One region of the Azohydromonas sp. genome, then DNA from elsewhere that is predicted to be linked to it. Evidence: riboswitches for the same ligand, from Rfam matches in the RefSeq annotation. Region 1 holds a riboswitch; the other holds the start of a gene.

Region 1 (8,331 bases):
TCGACCTGCCGGGCATCGACGGGCTCGAGCTGGCGCGCCGCCTGCGCGCCGACCCGGCGATGCGCGCGCTGCCGCTGATCGCGCTGAGCGCCAACGCGATGCCCGCCGACGTCGAGCAGGCGCGCCGCGCCGGCTTCGACGCCTACCTGACCAAGCCGCTGGACGTCGCGCAGCTGCTCGCCGAGATCGAGCGACTGCGTCCGGCCGAGCCGGCGCACGCACGATGAGGCGCCGCCGCGCGCTGGGCCTGCTCGCCGCCGCGGCACTGCCGCGTGCGCGCGCCGCCGACGCGCCGCTGCGCGTCGGTCTGCCGCCGTTCCTGCCGGCGTCGACGATGCTCGCGACCTTCCGGCCGCTGCGCGAGCACCTGGCGCGCACGCTGCAGCGCCCGGTCGAGATGTACACCGCGCGCGACCTCGACACCCACGTGCGTTCGATGCGCAGCGATCCGCTCGACCTGTCGCTGGTGCCGCCGCACGTCGCGCGGCTGGCGGCGAGCGAATGGGGCTTTGCCGTCGTCGCCGCGACGCTGCAGTCGACCACGGTGCTGATCGTCGTGCACCGCGACAGCACGCTGCGCGAGGTGGCGGACCTGAAGGGCCGCGCGCTGGCGGTGTTCGACCGCGTCGCGATGCCGCATGCCGTGGCGCGGCAGTGGCTGGCGGCGCAGCGAATCGACCCGCAGCGCGACCTGCGCTTCGTGCCCTGGGTGTCGGTGAGCAACGCGATGCACGCGCTGGCGCGCGGCGACGTCGCCGCGGTGGTGCTCGCCGCGTCGCAGCTCGACGCGTTGGACGCCGAGGCCGCGGGCGCGGTGCGCGTGCTGGCCGAGGCCGGCACGATGCCCGGGCCAATGTACGTCGCGCGCCCCGGGCTGCCGGCGGCGCAGGTCGATTCGCTGCGGCGCGCGATGCTCGCCTTCGCGCCCGACCCCGCGCTGCCGGCGACGGTGGCCAACACGCGGTTGCAGGCGCCCGACGCCGCGGCGCTGGCCGCGCTCGACGCCTACGTCGCGCCGCTGCGCGACGAGCTGTCGCGCTGAACCCCGGCGCGCGCGGCCAGCAGCGCCATCGCGACCTCGGCGAATCCCTGCCCGCGCTCGCCGCGCGCCAGGCAGCGCGGGCGCACGCGCAGCTGCGGCAGGAAGCGCGCCAGGTTGGCCACGCCGACCGACAGCGGCACGTGTTCGAACATCAGCTGGTCGTTGGTCGAGTCGCCGACGTAGACCCAGCGCGCCGCGTCGAACGGGCGCCCGAGCGCGGCCTCGACGGCCCAGCGTGCACCGCTGAGCTTGGTGTGCTCGCCGATCCAGCCGTTGACGTGGATCGAGCTGACGGTGGCGTGCAGGCCGTGGCGGCGCATCACCGCGACCACCGCGTCGACCTGCGCCGCGTCGAGGTGGGCGAACTCGCCGTGGTCGACGGCGATGTCGGTGCGCCGCCCGGCGCTGTCGCGCGCCAGCACGCTGCCCGGCACCTCGCGCAGCACGGCCTCGGCGCACGCGCGCAGGCGCTTGACGTTGGCGTCGCGCGTCGCGTCGTCCTGCGCGAACTCGAGCCGCAGCGCGCCGCCGACGCGCCGCCACATCGCGCCGCCGTTCTCGGCGACGACCGCGGCCAGTGGCTCGGCGCGCGCCAGCGGCTCGCTCCAGCCCACCGGCCGTCCGGTGACCGCGATCACCGGCACGCCGGCGTCGGCGAGCGCGCGAAGCGCCTGCCGCGCCGCCGGCTCGACCGCGCCGTCGGCGGTCAGCGTGTCGTCGACGTCGGTGAGCACGCCGTCGAGCGTGCGCCACTGCGCCGCCGGCACGGTCGCCAGCGGCAGCAGCGTATCGTCGGTCGGCAAGGGCATCGCGGCAGTCTCCCACAGCGGCGCGGGCCATCGCGCCGGGGGCCGACGCGCACGCCGGCGCGCTGCTACACTGCGCGCCGTTTCCGAGGAGCGTTGCAAGGCCCGGCCGCACCCGCGGCGCCGGCCCCAGGCTCGGAGTGTCGGACGACCGACATCGCAACGGCGCTCACCCGCACCGAGTCTGCGCGTGGGTGAGCCTGCCAAGGCGCGCGGCCCGGTGGTTTTCCAGCCCGTGAACCCCGGAGACCCGCCGATGAACGCCGTCATCAAGCCCCTGCACGACAAGGACCATGCCGTGGCCGACCTGTCGCTCGCCGACTGGGGCCGCAAGGAGATCCGCATCGCCGAGACCGAGATGCCCGGCCTGATGGCGATCCGCGACGAGTACGCCGCCGGCCAGCCGCTGAACGGCGCGCGCATCACCGGCAGCCTGCACATGACGATCCAGACCGCAGTGCTCGTCGAGACGCTGCAGGCGCTGGGCGCGCAGGTGCGCTGGGCCAGCTGCAACATCTTCAGCACGCAGGACCACGCCGCCGCCGCGCTGGCCGCGCAGGGCACGCCGGTGTTCGCCTACAAGGGCGAGACGCTGGCCGACTACTGGGACTACACGCACCGCATCTTCGAGTTCGGGCCGAGGGGCGTCGAGCACGAAGGCCCGAACATGATCCTCGACGACGGCGGCGACGCGACGCTGCTGATGCACCTGGGCAAGCGCGCCGAGAAGGACGCGTCGCTGCTGGCGAACCCCGGCAGCGAGGAGGAGCGCGTGCTGTTCGCCGCGATCCGCGCGAAGCTGGCCGAGGACCCGACCTGGTACAGCCGCAAGAGCGCGCAGATCGTCGGCGTCACCGAGGAGACGACCACCGGCGTCAACCGCCTCAAGCAGATGGCCGCGCGCGGCGAGCTGATGTTCCGCGCGATCAACGTCAACGACAGCGTCACGAAGAGCAAGTTCGACAACCTGTACGGCTGCCGCGAGTCGCTGGTCGACGGCATCAAGCGCGCCACCGACGTGATGGTCGCCGGCAAGATCGCCGTCGTGGCTGGCTACGGCGACGTCGGCAAGGGTTCGGCGCAGGCGCTGCGCGCGCTGTCGGCGCAGGTGTGGATCACCGAGATCGACCCGATCTGCGCGCTGCAGGCGGCGATGGAGGGCTACCGCGTCGTGACCATGGACTACGCCTGCGACAAGGCCGACATCTTCGTCACCGCCACCGGCAACAAGGACGTCGTCACGTTCGAGCACATGGCGAAGATGAAGGACCAGGCGATCGTCTGCAACATCGGCCACTTCGACAACGAGATCGACGTCGCGTCGCTGAAGCAGTACCAGTGGGAGAACATCAAGCCGCAGGTCGACCACGTGATCTTCCCCGACGGCAAGCGCATCATCCTGCTCGCCAAGGGGCGCCTGGTGAACCTGGGCTGCGCCACCGGCCACCCGAGCTACGTGATGTCGAGCTCGTTCGCGAACCAGACGATCGCGCAGATCGAGCTGTTCACGCACGCCGACTACTACGAGGTCGGCAAGGTGTACACGCTGCCCAAGCACCTTGACGAGAAGGTCGCGCGGCTGCAGCTGGCCAAGCTCGGCGCGATGCTCACCGAGCTGACCGAAGAGCAGGCGGGCTACCTCGGCGTGCCCCGCCAGGGTCCGTACAAGCCCGACACGTACCGCTACTGACGGCGCGGCGGCCACGGCCGCCGGCGTCGAGCGACGCGGAGGTCCCCATGCAGATCGTCATCGTCGGCGCCGGCGGCATCGGCGGCTACTTCGGTGCCCGGCTCGCCGCGGCCGGCGAGCCGGTGGCGTTCCTGGCGCGCGGCCGTCACGCACAGGCGCTGCGCGAGCAGGGTCTGCGCGTGACCAGCGCGCTGGGCGACCTGCACCTGCGCGAGGTCGCCGTCGCCGACGACGCGGCCGGGCTGCCGCCGGCCGACCTGGTGCTGTTCGCGGTCAAGCTGCCCGACGCCGAGGCCGCGGCCGCCGCGTTGCCGGCGCTGGTGCGCCCCGGCACGGTCGTGCTGCCGCTGCAGAACGGCGTCGAGGTCGCCGAGCTGCTGGCGCGCCGCGTCGGCGACGACATCCGCCGCGTCGTGTGGGAGAAGTTCGTGTTCCTCGTCGGCCTGAGCGGGCTGACCGCGCTGACCCGGCTGCCGATCGGCGCCACGCGCGCCGACCCGGCGCTGCGCCGCTTGCTGCGCGATGTCATGTCGGAGGCACACGCGCTGGCGTGCGCCGAGGGCGTCGCGCTGGGCGACGACTTCGTCGAGCGTCAGCTCGCCTTCGTCGACACGTTGCCGGCGGGCATGAAGGCATCGATGCTGCACGACCTCGAAGCCGGCCGGGCGCTCGAGCTGCCGTGGCTCGCCGCCGCGGTCGTGCGGCGCAGCGAACGCGCCGGGCTGGCCGCGCCGGCCAACCGCTTCGTCGCCGCGGCGCTCGGCCCGTACGCGAACGGTCGCCCGGCCGGCGAGGCGGGGGGCTGAGCCGAGATGCGCGCCGACCAGCTGCTCGTCGCGCAGGGCCTGGCGCCGACCCGTTCGGCGGCGCAGCGGCTGATCGCGCGCGGCGCGGTGCGCTGGCTGGGCCCGCGGGGGTGGACGGTGCCGCGCAAGGCCGGCGACGAACTGCCCGCCGGCTGCACCGTCGAGGTGGTCGACGACGCCGAGCTGCGCTGGGCGTCGCGCGGCGGGGTCAAGCTCGAAGCCGCGCTGGACGCCACCGGCATCAACGTGCGCGGGCGCACTTGCCTCGACGTCGGCCAGAGCACCGGCGGGTTCACCGACGTGCTGCTCGCGCGCGGCGCGGCGCGCGTGGTCGGCGTCGACGTCGGCCACGGCCAGCTGCTCGCGCGGCTGCGCGCCGACGCCCGCGTGGCGGTGTTCGAGGGCCTGAACGCACGCGCGCTCGACGCCGCCGCGCTCGGCGCCGAGTGGCCCGCCGGCGGCTTCGGCCTCGTCACCGGCGACCTGTCGTTCATCTCGCTGACCCGGGTGCTGGCGGCGCTCGCACCGCTGCAGGCCGCCGACGGCGACCTGCTGCTGCTGGTCAAGCCGCAGTTCGAACTGCAGCCGCGCGACATCGCGCGCGGTGGCCTGGTCAGGGACGCGGCGCTGTACGACCGCGTGCGCGTGCGCATCGAAGCCGCGTGCACCGACGCCGGGCTGGCCGTGCGGCGCTGGTTCGCCAGCGCGCTGCCCGGCGGCGACGGCAACACCGAGTTCTTCGTGTGGGCGCGCCCCGCACGCGCTGGAGACCGACCGTGACGACCGCGCGCAGACCCCCGCTGAGCCTGGAGTTCTTTCCCCCGAAGTCGCCCGAAGGCGAGGCCAGGCTCGCCGACGCTCGGCGCCGGCTGTACGCGCTGCGGCCCGAGTTCTGCTCGGTGACCTACGGCGCCGGCGGCTCGACGCAGGCCGGCACGCTGCAGGCGGTGCAGGCGATCCTCGCCGAAGGCGTCGACGCGGCGCCGCACTTCAGCTGCATCGGCGCCAGCCGCGACTCGATCCGCGCGCAGCTGGCACAGTTCCGCGCCGCCGGCATCCGCCGCATCGTGGCGCTGCGCGGCGACCTGCCCAGCGGCTACGGCGCCCCGGCGCTCGGCGAGTTCGGCCACGCGTCGGACCTGGTGGCGTTCATCCGCGCCGAAACCGGTGCGCACTTCCACGTCGAGGTCGGCGCCTACCCCGAGATGCACCCGCAGGCGCGCACGCCGGCCGACGACCTGCAGGCCTTCGCCACCAAGGTGCGCGCCGGCGCCGACTCGGCGATCACGCAGATGTTCTTCAACGCCGACGCCTACTGGCGCTTCGTCGACGACGTGCGCGCGCTGGGCGTGACGATCCCGATCGTGCCGGGCATCATGCCGATCACCAACGCCAGCGGCATCATCCGGTTCGCCGACAACTGCGGCACCGAGATCCCGCGCTGGATCCGCCTGCGGCTGCAGGGCTTCGGCGACGACGTCGCGTCGATCCGCGCCTTCGGCCTCGACGTGGTCACCGCCCTCGTCGACCGGCTCGCCTGCGCCGGCGTGCCGGGGCTGCACTTCTACACGATGAACCAGGCCGCACCGACGCTGGAGATCTGCCGCCGGGTCGGCCTCGGCGGCTGAGCGTCACTCGTCGCGCTGCCAGGCCACGCCGTCCTCGGTGAGGATCGCGTCGAGCGGCACGTCGTGCGGCTCGGGTCGCAGCCAGGGGATGAAGCCGTGCGCGTAGCCGACGCCCACCGTGGTCGGGCGCGGAGACAGCGCCGCCAGCGTGCGGTCGTAGAAGCCGCCGCCGTAGCCCAGGCGCACGCCGTGCGGGCCGAAGCCGACGCAGGGCACCAGCAGCAGCTGCGGCTCGAAGGCCTCGGTGTCCTTCGGCTTCGGGATGCCGTAGGCGTCGTCCTCCATCGGGCAGCCGGGGTACCAGACGTGGAAGCGCAGCTGGCGGCTGTCGCGGTCGACCACCGGCAGCCCGATGCGGCGCCGAGCGTCGGCCTCGCTCCAGCGGTACAGCGCCGGCAGCGCGTCGAACTCGCCCTTGATCGGCCAGTACGCGCCGATCGTCGTCTCGCGCCGGCCCACCAGCCACACGCGCAACACGTCCTGCAGGTGCATCGCGCGACGATGGCGGTCGACGAGCGCCTGCCGCTCGGCCTGCAGCTGCCGGCGCAGCAGCGCCTTGTCGCGCGAAGGCAGGAACGACGGGGGCGGCGCGGCGTCGGACATCGCCGCATTGTGCCGGGGCGCGCGGCCGCGTCAGCCGGGGCAAGGCGCCGGCGCGCCGGCGCCGGTGCGGGCACGCCAGCGCCGGTGCAGCCAATGCACCCACGACGCGCGGCCCGCCGGCGCGGTCGCGGGGTGGTCGAGCAGTTCGAAGTCGGTGTCGGTCCAGGCCTGCACCAGCCACTCGACGCCGGGCGCGAGGTCCAGCGCGTCGCCGGCGGCCACCCATCGATCGGTGGCCGGCCGCTCGAGGGTGGCGGTCGGCGTGACCCACAGCAGCCCCTGGCGCACCACCAGCCGCCGCGCGCGCGCGGCGCGCCGCAGACGGCGCACCTGCTGGCGCAGCAGGCGGTCGCCGGATTGTTGCGAATCGTGCATCATCGAGGGGTTCATCTTCGGCCTCCGACCGGGTCTCTGTAAGTGAGAATGATCGATGCCGTTGCCCGATCCGTCCAATGAGGGTTCGGTTCGTGATTGATGCTCCAAGCTCATGAATACGACGACTCGTCGACGGCCGCTCGGCATCGGTGCGCTGCGCGCCTTCGACGCCGTCGCGCGACGTCTGAGCTTTCGCGCCGCCGGCGAGGAACTGCACCTGACGCAGTCGGCGATCAGCCGGCAGATCCGCGCGCTCGAGGACGAACTCGGCGCGGCGCTGTTCCAGCGCGGCACGCGCCACGTCGAGCTGACGCCGGCCGGGCAGCAACTGCGGCGCGCGCTCGAACCGATGCTGCAGCGGCTCGACGCAACGGTGCGCCAGATCCGCGTGGCGCGCGGGCGACGCCGGGTCAGCGTCTCGACCTTCGCGTCGTTCGCGTCGCTGTGGCTGCTGCCGCGGCTGCCGTCGTTCCAGCAGGAGCACCCGGACATCGACATCCGCGTGTCGGCCACCGACGCGCTGGCCGACCTCGACGACCCCGAACTCGACGTCGTGCTGCGCTACTGCCACCCCGACGATGCCCCCGCCGGCGCGCGCCGGCTGTTCGGCGAGGTGCTCGGCCCGGTGGTCGGCGCGTCGCTCGCCGATCAGGTGCGGCGCGGCCGCGCCCCGCCGCTCGAGCGGCCGGACGATCTCGCACGACACACGCTGCTCGAGGAGGAGGATCGCCGTGCCAGCGGCGAGTTCGTCAGCTGGCGCCACTGGCTGCAGCGTCAGGGCGTGCCGACGCTCGAACCGGCGCGCTGGGTGGTGCTCGACTACACCTACCAGCAGATCCAAGCGGCGCTGGCCGGGCAGGGGGTCGCGTTGGCGCGCCTGGCGATGGTCGACGAGCCGCTGCAGCGCGGCGACCTCGTCGAGCCGTTCGGGACGGCCGCACGCACCGGGTCGCCGTACGCGTACTGGCTGGCGCGCGGCGCCGCGGCCGCCGACCGACCCGAACTGCGTGACTTCGAGCAGTGGCTGCTGGCACAGGCACAACGCTCGCGCGCGGCGCTCGGCGAGGCGCAGTGAGTCTCCCCGAGGGGGTCGACTCGTCTTGGGGCGGCCCGGCGACGACTGCGGGCCCCCGGGGCCGGCCTGCACCCGGCCCACCCCCCGAGGGGGTCGACTCGTCTTGGGGCGGCCCGGCGACGACTCGAGGCACCTTGTGGCGTGGCTTTTCCCACGACGGCGTTCCCGGCGCACTGCGCACAATCGGCCGCATGGCCGAACCTGCGCCGCCCACGCCACGACCGCCTCGCCCCGCACGCTGGCGCCGCGCGTCGATCGCCGCGCTCGTGTCGTCGCTGCTGGCTGCCGGCAGCGCCGGCGCGCAGG
Region 2 (8,331 bases), on a different contig from region 1:
GAGGGGTTCGACGCGCGCCGGTGGCGCCGACGCCCGCTGCGCGCGCCGCACCATTCGGCCAGCGCGGTGGCGCTGGTCGGCGGCGGCTCGCCGCCGCGGCCCGGCGAGATCTCGCTGGCGCACGGCGGCGTGCTGTTCCTCGACGAGTTGGTCGAGTTCGGCCGCGCGAGCCTCGAGGCGCTGCGCGAGCCGCTCGAGGCCGGCCGCATCACCGTGTCGCGCGCGGCCCGCCAGGCGAGCTTTCCGGCGCGCTTCCAGCTCGTCGCTGCGATGAACCCCTGCCCCTGCGGCTGGCTCGGCGCAGGGGTCGCCACCGGGCGGGCGTGCCGCTGCACGCCCGAGGCGGTGGCGCGCTACCAGGGCCGGCTGTCGGGGCCGCTGCTCGACCGCATCGACCTGCAGGTCGAGGTCGGTGCGGTGGCGCCGGCGGAGCTGCTGTCGCTGCCGCAGGGCGATCCGAGCGCCGTCGTCGCCGCGCGCGTGGCGACTGCACGTGAGCGCTCGCTCGCGAGACAGGGCAAGGTCAACGCGCTGCTCGACGCGGCCGACCTCGACGTGCACTGCGCGCTCGACGACGCCGCGCAGCGCTTCGTGCAGCAGGCGGCGCAGCGGCTGGGCTGGTCGGGGCGCAGCCTGCACCGCGTGCTGAAGGTCGCGCGAAGCATCGCCGATCTCGCCGGCGTCGACCGGCTCGGCATGGCCCACCTCGGCGAGGCGATGCAGTACCGGCGCGGCCTGCCCGGCGCCTGAGCGCCGCGCAGGCGGTCGGGCCGTCGCGCAGCGGCGCGGCTACAGCACCGGCGCCAGCAGCCGACGCGCCTCGTCCTCGCCCAGCGCCTGGCGGCGCGCCCAGTCGGCGAGCTGGTCGTCGCCGATGCGGCCGACGTTGAAGTACGTCGCGTCGGGGTGCGCCAGGTAGAAGCCGCTGACGCTGGCCGCCGGGGTCATCGCCAGGCTGTCGGTCAGCCCCATGCCGATGCGCTCGGCGTGCAGCAGCTCGAACATCGCGCGCTTGACGCTGTGGTCGGGGCACGCGGGGTAGCCGGGCGCCGGGCGGATGCCGCGGTAGCGCTCGGCCACCAGCTCCTCGTGCGTGAGCAGCTCGTCGGCGGCGTAGCCCCACAAGTCCTTGCGCACGCGTTCGTGCAGCCACTCGGCGAAGGCCTCGGCGAGCCGGTCGGCCAGCGCCTTGACCATGATCGCGCTGTAGTCGTCGTGCGAGTCGACGAACTGCCGCGCGTGCTCGTCGGCGCCGATGCCGGCGGTGACGGCGAACACGCCGACGTGGTCGGGCGCCACGCCGCGCGGCGCGACGAAGTCGGCCAGCGAGCGGTTCGGCCGCCGCACCCCGTCGACCACCGGGCGCTCGGTCTGCATGCGCAGCGGCGACCAGCGCAGCAGCACCTGCTCGCGCCGCTCGTCGGTGTACAGCTCGATCGTGTCGTCGTCGACGGTGTTCGCCGGCCACAGCCCGACCACGCCGTTCGCGCTCAGCCAGCGGCCCTTGACGATGCGCTCGAGCAGGCGTTTGGCGTCGTCGTACACGCGCGTCGCCTCGGCGCCGACCACCTCGTCGCGCAGGATGTCGGGGAAGCGCCCGGCGAGGTCCCAGGTCTGGAAGAACGGCGTCCAGTCGATGTAGCGCGCCAGTTCGGCGAGGTCCTGGTGGCGGAATTCGCGCCGGCCGATGAAGCGCGGCCTCGGCGGCACGTGCGCCGACCAGTCGATGCGCGTCTTGTTCGCCCGCGCCGCCGCCAGCGACACCAGCGGCGTGGTCTTCTTCGCCGCGTGCAGCCGCCGCACGCGCTCGTGGTCGGCCGCGACCTCGGCGACGAAGGCGGCGCCGCGCTCGTCGCTGAGCAGGTCCGAGCACACGCCCACCGCACGCGACGCGTCGGGCACGTAGACCACCGGCCCCTCGTAGTGCGGCGCGATCTTCACCGCGGTGTGCACGCGGCTCGTCGTGGCGCCGCCGATCAGCAGCGGGGTCTTCTTCAGCCGGAACCAGTCGTCGCGCTGCATCTCGGCGGCCACGTGCTGCATCTCCTCGAGGCTGGGCGTGATCAGCCCCGACAGCCCGATCAGGTCGGCGCCCTCGACCCTGGCCTTCGCGAGGATGTCCTGGCACGGGACCATCACGCCCATGTTGACGACCTCGAAGTTGTTGCACTGCAGGACCACGGCGACGATGTTCTTGCCGATGTCGTGCACGTCGCCCTTGACGGTGGCGATGACCACCTTGCCGCGCGCGCGCGCCTCGCCGCCGGCGTCGAGCTGCGCCTGCTTCTCGGCTTCGATGTACGGCAGCAGGTGCGCCACCGCCTGCTTCATCACGCGCGCGCTCTTGACCACCTGCGGCAGGAACATCTTGCCCTCGCCGAACAGGTCGCCGACGACGCTCATGCCGGCCATCAGCGGGCCCTCGATGACGTGCAGCGGGCGCCCGCCGCGCGCCTCGATGTCGCGCCAGGCCTGTTCGGTGTCCTCGACGATGAAGTCGGTGATGCCGTGCACCAGCGCATGCGACAGGCGCTGCTCGACTGCCTGCGCGCGCCACGCCAGCCGCGCCGAGTCGTCGCGCGCCGCGCCCTTGACCGCCTCCGCGATCTCGAGCAGGCGCTCGGTGGCCGACATCGGCGGCTCGCCGGGTGGGCAGGCCGGCGTGCGGTTCAGCACCACGTCCTCGACGCGCTCGCGCAGCACGGGGTCGAGCTCGTCGTAGACGCCGACCATGCCGGCGTTGACGATGCCCATGTCCAGCCCGGCCTTGATCGCGTGGTACAGGAACACCGTGTGGATCGCCTCGCGCACCGGTTCGTTGCCGCGGAAGCTGAAGCTCACGTTGCTGATGCCGCCCGAGACCTTCGCGCCCGGCAGGTTCGCCTTGATCCAGCGCGTGGCCTCGATGAAGTCGACCGCGTAGTTCGCGTGCTCGTCGATGCCGGTGGCGATCGCGAAGACGTTCGGGTCGAAGACGATGTCCTCGGGCGGGAAGCCGACCTCGTCGACGAGGATGCGGTACGCGCGCGCGCAGATCGCGGTCTTGCGCTGGAAGCTGTCGGCCTGGCCCTGCTCGTCGAAGGCCATCACGACGACGGCCGCGCCGTAGCGGCGCACCAGCGTCGCCTGGCGGCGGAACTCGGCCTCGCCCTCCTTCAGCGAGATCGAGTTGACGATGCCCTTGCCCTGGAGGCACTTCAGCCCGGCCTCGATGACCTCCCACTTCGAGCTGTCGATCATCACCGGCACGCGCGCGATCTCGGGCTCGGCGGCGCACAGGTTCAGGAAGCGCACCATCGCGGCCTTGCTGTCGAGCATGGCCTCGTCCATGTTGACGTCGATGATCTGCGCGCCGGCCTCGACCTGCTGGCGCGCCACCGCCAGCGCCTGCTCGAACTGGCCGGCGAGGATCAGCCGCGCGAAGGCCTTCGAGCCGGTGACGTTGGTGCGCTCGCCGATGTTGACGAACAGCGAGCCGGCGCCGATGGTCACCGGCTCGAGGCCGGCCAGCCGCATCGGCGCCACGGGTGGCGGGGTCGGGGCGGTCGGGGCAGAGGCGGCTTCGGGCATCGGCGGGGGCCGGCGCCGCGGCGGTCTCGCCGCGACCGCCAGCTTCAACGGTGGGCGAGCGCCGTTGCCATCCGGTGCGCCAGCCGCGCCGGGGTTCCCGAGCCTGGCGCCGGGGCCGTGGCCGGCCGGCGTTGCAACGCTCCTCGGGATGCGGGGCGGATTCTAGGCCCGCGCGGCGACCCGGGCGCCGGCGGCGGTTACGAATCGACGCGTTTGCCCGGCTGCGGCGGCGCGCGCGGCGCGGTCCAATGCTTCGCATGCCGTCGCCGACGTCCCGCGTTCGCAGCGACCGCGCCGCCGCGGTGGCGTGCGTCGGACTCGCGCTCGCCTCGGCGCTGGGGCTGGCCGGCTGTGCCGGCACGCCGCCGCGCGGCGTGCCGCCGCCCGAGGTCGCCGCGCCGGCGCCGGCCGCGCCGCGCCGCGCCCCGGCGCCGGCGTGGTCGCTCGAGCGCGAGCAGCGCGCGCTGGCGCAGGCGCTGCGCGGCACGCCGGTGGTCGTCGTGCTCGACGACGACCGCGCGCTGTGGGTCGAGGTGCCGACGGCGCACGGCTTCGACCCCGGCGAGGCCGCGCCGCGTCCGGCGCTGGCGGCGGTGCTCGACCGCGTCGCCGCCAGCCTGCAGCGCTTGCCGTCGGCGCGCGCCGTGGTGCGCGCGCCCAGCGACGCCGGCGCCGGCGTCGTGCTCGCCGACCGCCGCGCGGCGCAGGTGCGCGTGCACCTGGTGCGCCGCGGCGTGGCGCCGACGCGCATCACCAGCGTCGCGGCGTCGCAGCCGGCGTGGCTGCGCGTGAAGCTGGAGCTGCCGGCGCTCAGGCCTGCGCCGGATCGAGCAGCGCCGTGAACAGCGGGTCGCGGCGCGCGCGCGGGCGGTAGGTGCCGACCTTCGCGCGGATCGCCGCGATGTGCTCGGGCGTCGTGCCGCAGCAGCCGCCGGCGATGTTCAGGAAGCCGCTCTTCGCGAAGTCCTCCATCAGCGCGGCGGTGACCTCGGGGGTCTCGTCGAAGCCGGTCTCGCTCATCGGGTTGGGCAGGCCGGCGTTGGGGTAGCAGCTGATCCAGGTGTCGCCGGCGATCTTCGCGAGCTCCTCGATGTACGGGCGCATCAGCGCCGCGCCGAGTGCGCAGTTCAGGCCGACGGCCAGCGGGCGCGCGTGGCGCACCGAGTGCCAGAACGCGCCGACCGTCTGCCCCGACAGGATGCGCCCCGACGCGTCGGTCACCGTGCCCGAGACGATCACCGGCAGGCGCTCGCCGGTGTCGTGCATCAGCTCGTCGAGCGCGAAGATCGCCGCCTTGGCGTTGAGCGTGTCGAAGATCGTCTCGATCAGGAACAGGTCGACGCCGCCTTCGAGCAGGCCCTCGGCCTGCTCGCGGTAGGCGGCGCGCAGTTCGTCGAACGTGACGTTGCGCGCGCCGGGGTCGTTGACGTCGGGGCTGATGCTCGCGGTCTTCGGCGTCGGCCCCAGGGCGCCGGCGACGAAGCGGGGCGCGTCGGGCGTGGCCGCCGCGTCGGCGGCGGCGCGCGCCAGCCGCGCGGCGGCGACGTTCATCTCGCGTGCGACGTGCGCCAGCGCGTAGTCGGCCTGCGCGACCGCGGTGGCGCCGAAGGTGTTGGTCTCGATGATGTCGGCGCCGGCGCCCAGGTAGGCGTCGTGGATCTCGCGCACCAGCGCGGGCCGCGTGAGCACCAGCAGATCGTTGTTGCCCCTCAGGTCCTTCGGGTGATCGGCGAAGCGCTCGCCGCGGAACTCGGTCTCGCCGAGCGCGTGGCGCTGCAGCATCGTGCCCATCGCGCCGTCGATGACGACGATGCGCTGCGCGAGCAGCGCGGGCAGCGCCCGCGCGCGGGTGTAGTCGACGGCTTGCATCGCGAGATTGTAGGAAGGGCCGTGCGCCGTGACCGCAGGGAGTCCGGCGCGGTTCCCGGCAACGATCGCCGCCTGCCGCGACGCGGCGGTGTGCTAAAGCGGCGCCGGCGCCGTCTCGGCGTACAGCGACGCGCGGAAGTCGATCGGCGCCGGCAGCGGGCCGTCGTCGGTGGCCCACAGCGTCAGCGCGCGCGCCGGCATCGGCTTGGCGAACAGGTAGCCCTGCAGCTCGTCGCAGCCCAGCGCCACCAGCAGGTCGCGCTGCTGCGGCGTCTCGACACCCTCGGCGACGACCTTCAGCCCGAGCGCATGCGCCATGCGCAGCACCGCCTCGACGATCGCACGCGCGTCCTCGCTGGTCGCGAGGTCGGTGACGAAGCTGCGGTCGATCTTCAGCTCCTGCACCGGCAGCTGGCGCAGGTACGCGAGGCTCGAGTAGCCGGTGCCGAAGTCGTCGATCGACACGTGCATGCCGGCCGCGCCGAGGCGCTCGAAGGCGCGCTTGGTGACCAGCGTGTCCTCCATCGCCACCGACTCGGTGATCTCGCAGGTGAACTGCGCCGGGCGCACGCCGTGGCGCGACAGCGCGTCGAGCAGCTTGTCGACCAGGTCCTCGCGGCGCAGCTGGTACGCCGACAGGTTGATCGCCACGCGCATGCGCAGCCCGGCGTCGCGCCAGGCGCGCGCCTGTCGACAGGCGTCCTCGATGACCCAGTGGCCGAGCGCGGCGATCAGCCCGTGGCGTTCGGCGATCGGCACGAACACCGTCGGGCTGACCAGCCCGCGCTGCGGGTGGTGCCAGCGCAGCAGCGCCTCCGCGGCCGTGACCTGGCCGCTGCGCGCGTCGATCTTCGGCTGGTACAGCAGCTCGAGCTGGCCGGCGTCGATCGCGCGGCGCAGGTCGCGCGCGAGGTCGAGGTGGCCGCGGATGTCGGGCTCCATCGACGGCTCGAAGATCGCGTAGGTCGCGCCGCCCGAACGCTTGGCGGCGAACATCGCCGCGTCGGCGCGTGCCAGCAGCGTCGGGCGCGAGCCGTGCACCGGGTACAGCGCGATGCCGATCGAGCACGACACGTGCACCTCGCGGCCGGCCGCGGCGATCGGCGCGACCAGCGCGCCGAGCACGCGCTGCGCCAGCGCGGCGGCGGCGTCGCGGTCGCCGTCGACGAGCAGCAGGAACTCGTCGCCGCCGACGCGCGCCGCGCCGACTGCCGCACCGCCGGCGGCCCCCAGCCGGCGCGCGACTTCGCGCAGCACCTCGTCGCCGCAGGCGTGGCCGAAGGTGTCGTTGACCGGCTTGAACGCGTCGAGGTCGACGAGCAGCACCGCCAGCGCGCCACCGTGGTCGTCGCAGCGGCGCACCGCGCGGTCGAGCAGCGTGTCGAACTGCACGCGGTTCGCCAGGTCGGTCAGCGCGTCGCGGTAGGCGAGCTTGTGCAGCTCGTCGTTGGCGTCCTGCAGCGACGCGGCCAGCGACGCCGTCTGGCGCGCGCGGCGGCGGTCGCGCACGAGCGTGACCAGCACCAGCACCAACAGCGCGGCGACCAGCAGCGCGCCGATGGTCAGCGCGTCGCCGGTCTGCAGGTGGATCGAGCCGGACCACGCAGCCATATCGCTGCGGTATCGGCGGTGGCGCGGGGGCGTTGAGCGTCACGGCCCGCGGGTCGTGAACCCCGTCACGCGCCGCCGGCACGCCGCGGGGCGTCGCCAGGCGCGCGGCCGTGGCGGCCCTGCCCCGAGTCAGTGCAGCACGACCGGCTGCTGCGCGAGCTGGGTGTAGCCGGCGATGAAGTCGTCGATCGCCTCGACCGACGGCTCGCGTTCGATCAGCGCGTCGACGCCGGCGCGGAAACGCTGCGCCAGCACGCCGTCGATGAAGATCTCGCGCCGCGCGAGCTTGTCGACGATCTCGTAACCGCCGCGCGCGGGCGCGCCGCCGGACGCGTCGTCGCTGGCGGCCGGCACGTCGAACTGCACGACGGCGAACTGGTCCGAGTTGTAGAGCATCTGCATGGCGGGCCTTCCTGAACCCTTCGCAACCCAGATGCGGCCGCCGGCGCGGGAATCAAGCCCGCTCGGCGGCGGGCGCGGGTCTCAGCGCGGCGCGGTCGACTCGAGGTCCAGCGTCAGCGCGTCGGTCACCTCGCCCTGGCGCCCGATCGTGCTCAGCACCAGCCGCACCGGCAGGTGGTGGCGCTGAGGGTCGAGCCAGACCTCGCCGCGCGTGTCGAACGCGTGGCGCGCCTCGCGGCGCAGCTCGACCGCGTCGACCTCGCCGTCGGCGGTCTGCACGCGGCGCAGTCCCTGCGAGACGAAGGTCCACGGCGCGAGGTCGCCGCGCACGCCGCTGACCATCAGCACGACCTGTGCGCCGGCGCGTGCGTGGCGCTCGGGTGCCGCGGCGACGACGCCGGCGATCTGCACGACCCAGCTCAGCCGGTCCTGCGCGCCCGCCGGCAGCGGGTGCTGCGTCTCGACCGCCGAGTAGCTGATCTTGCCGGCGGCGCGCTGGAAGTTCGCCGCGCGGGCGCTGCGCCCGACCTGCCGGATCACGAAGCGATCGGGTGCGATGCCGGCGTCGTCGAAGCCGCCCTGGCTGTTCCACTCGAGCAGCGGCAGGCCGCCGACGCTGCCTTCGAGCGTCAGCGTGTAACGCTGCGCGTCGCGCTGGAAGGCGAGCGCGCCCTTGCCGGACAGGATGCCGCGGCGCAGCGCGTAGCGCCACTGGAACGACGGCGGAAGCCGCGTCGCGTAGACCGGCGCAGGCTCGGCCGCCGCCGGGGCGGCCGCGGCCGGCGTCACGGCGGCGAGCACGGTGTCGGGCGCGGTCGCGGTGGCCGACGCGTCGGGCGCGGCGGCAGCCGGTGCCGTCTCCGCGGGGTCGGGCGCGGC

The links. A riboswitch is a leader RNA that binds a small molecule or an ion and turns the genes downstream of it on or off. The one in region 1 is predicted to bind S-adenosylhomocysteine.
Region 2: another riboswitch for S-adenosylhomocysteine. It lies ahead of metH (methionine synthase); the one in region 1 lies ahead of ahcY (adenosylhomocysteinase).

Annotation. Positions count from the first base shown of each region.
Region 1 is NZ_DAOKZA010000016.1:64,283-72,613, reverse strand. Features, by position in the region: partial or broken gene PKC53_RS08325 (ATP-binding protein) at 1-227, shown strand, start outside; gene PKC53_RS08320 (PhnD/SsuA/transferrin family substrate-binding protein) at 224-1,042, shown strand; gene PKC53_RS08315 (HAD-IIB family hydrolase) at 1,006-1,851, opposite strand; S-adenosyl-L-homocysteine riboswitch at 1,931-2,026, shown strand; gene ahcY (adenosylhomocysteinase) at 2,105-3,538, shown strand; gene PKC53_RS08305 (2-dehydropantoate 2-reductase N-terminal domain-containing protein) at 3,586-4,344, shown strand; gene PKC53_RS08300 (TlyA family RNA methyltransferase) at 4,351-5,124, shown strand; gene metF (methylenetetrahydrofolate reductase [NAD(P)H]) at 5,121-5,972, shown strand; gene PKC53_RS08290 (5-formyltetrahydrofolate cyclo-ligase) at 5,976-6,575, opposite strand; gene PKC53_RS08285 (DUF2917 domain-containing protein) at 6,606-6,965, opposite strand; gene PKC53_RS08280 (LysR substrate-binding domain-containing protein) at 7,063-8,025, shown strand; gene PKC53_RS08275 (lytic transglycosylase domain-containing protein) at 8,217-8,331, shown strand, end outside.
Region 2 is NZ_DAOKZA010000009.1:49,547-57,877, reverse strand. Features, by position in the region: gene PKC53_RS05170 (YifB family Mg chelatase-like AAA ATPase) at 1-750, shown strand, start outside; gene metH (methionine synthase) at 790-3,516, opposite strand; S-adenosyl-L-homocysteine riboswitch at 3,620-3,721, opposite strand; gene PKC53_RS05160 (hypothetical protein) at 3,828-4,412, shown strand; gene PKC53_RS05155 (homocysteine S-methyltransferase family protein) at 4,381-5,439, opposite strand; gene PKC53_RS05150 (bifunctional diguanylate cyclase/phosphodiesterase) at 5,533-7,050, opposite strand; gene PKC53_RS05145 (DUF3567 domain-containing protein) at 7,180-7,452, opposite strand; gene PKC53_RS05140 (DUF3108 domain-containing protein) at 7,534-8,331, opposite strand, start outside.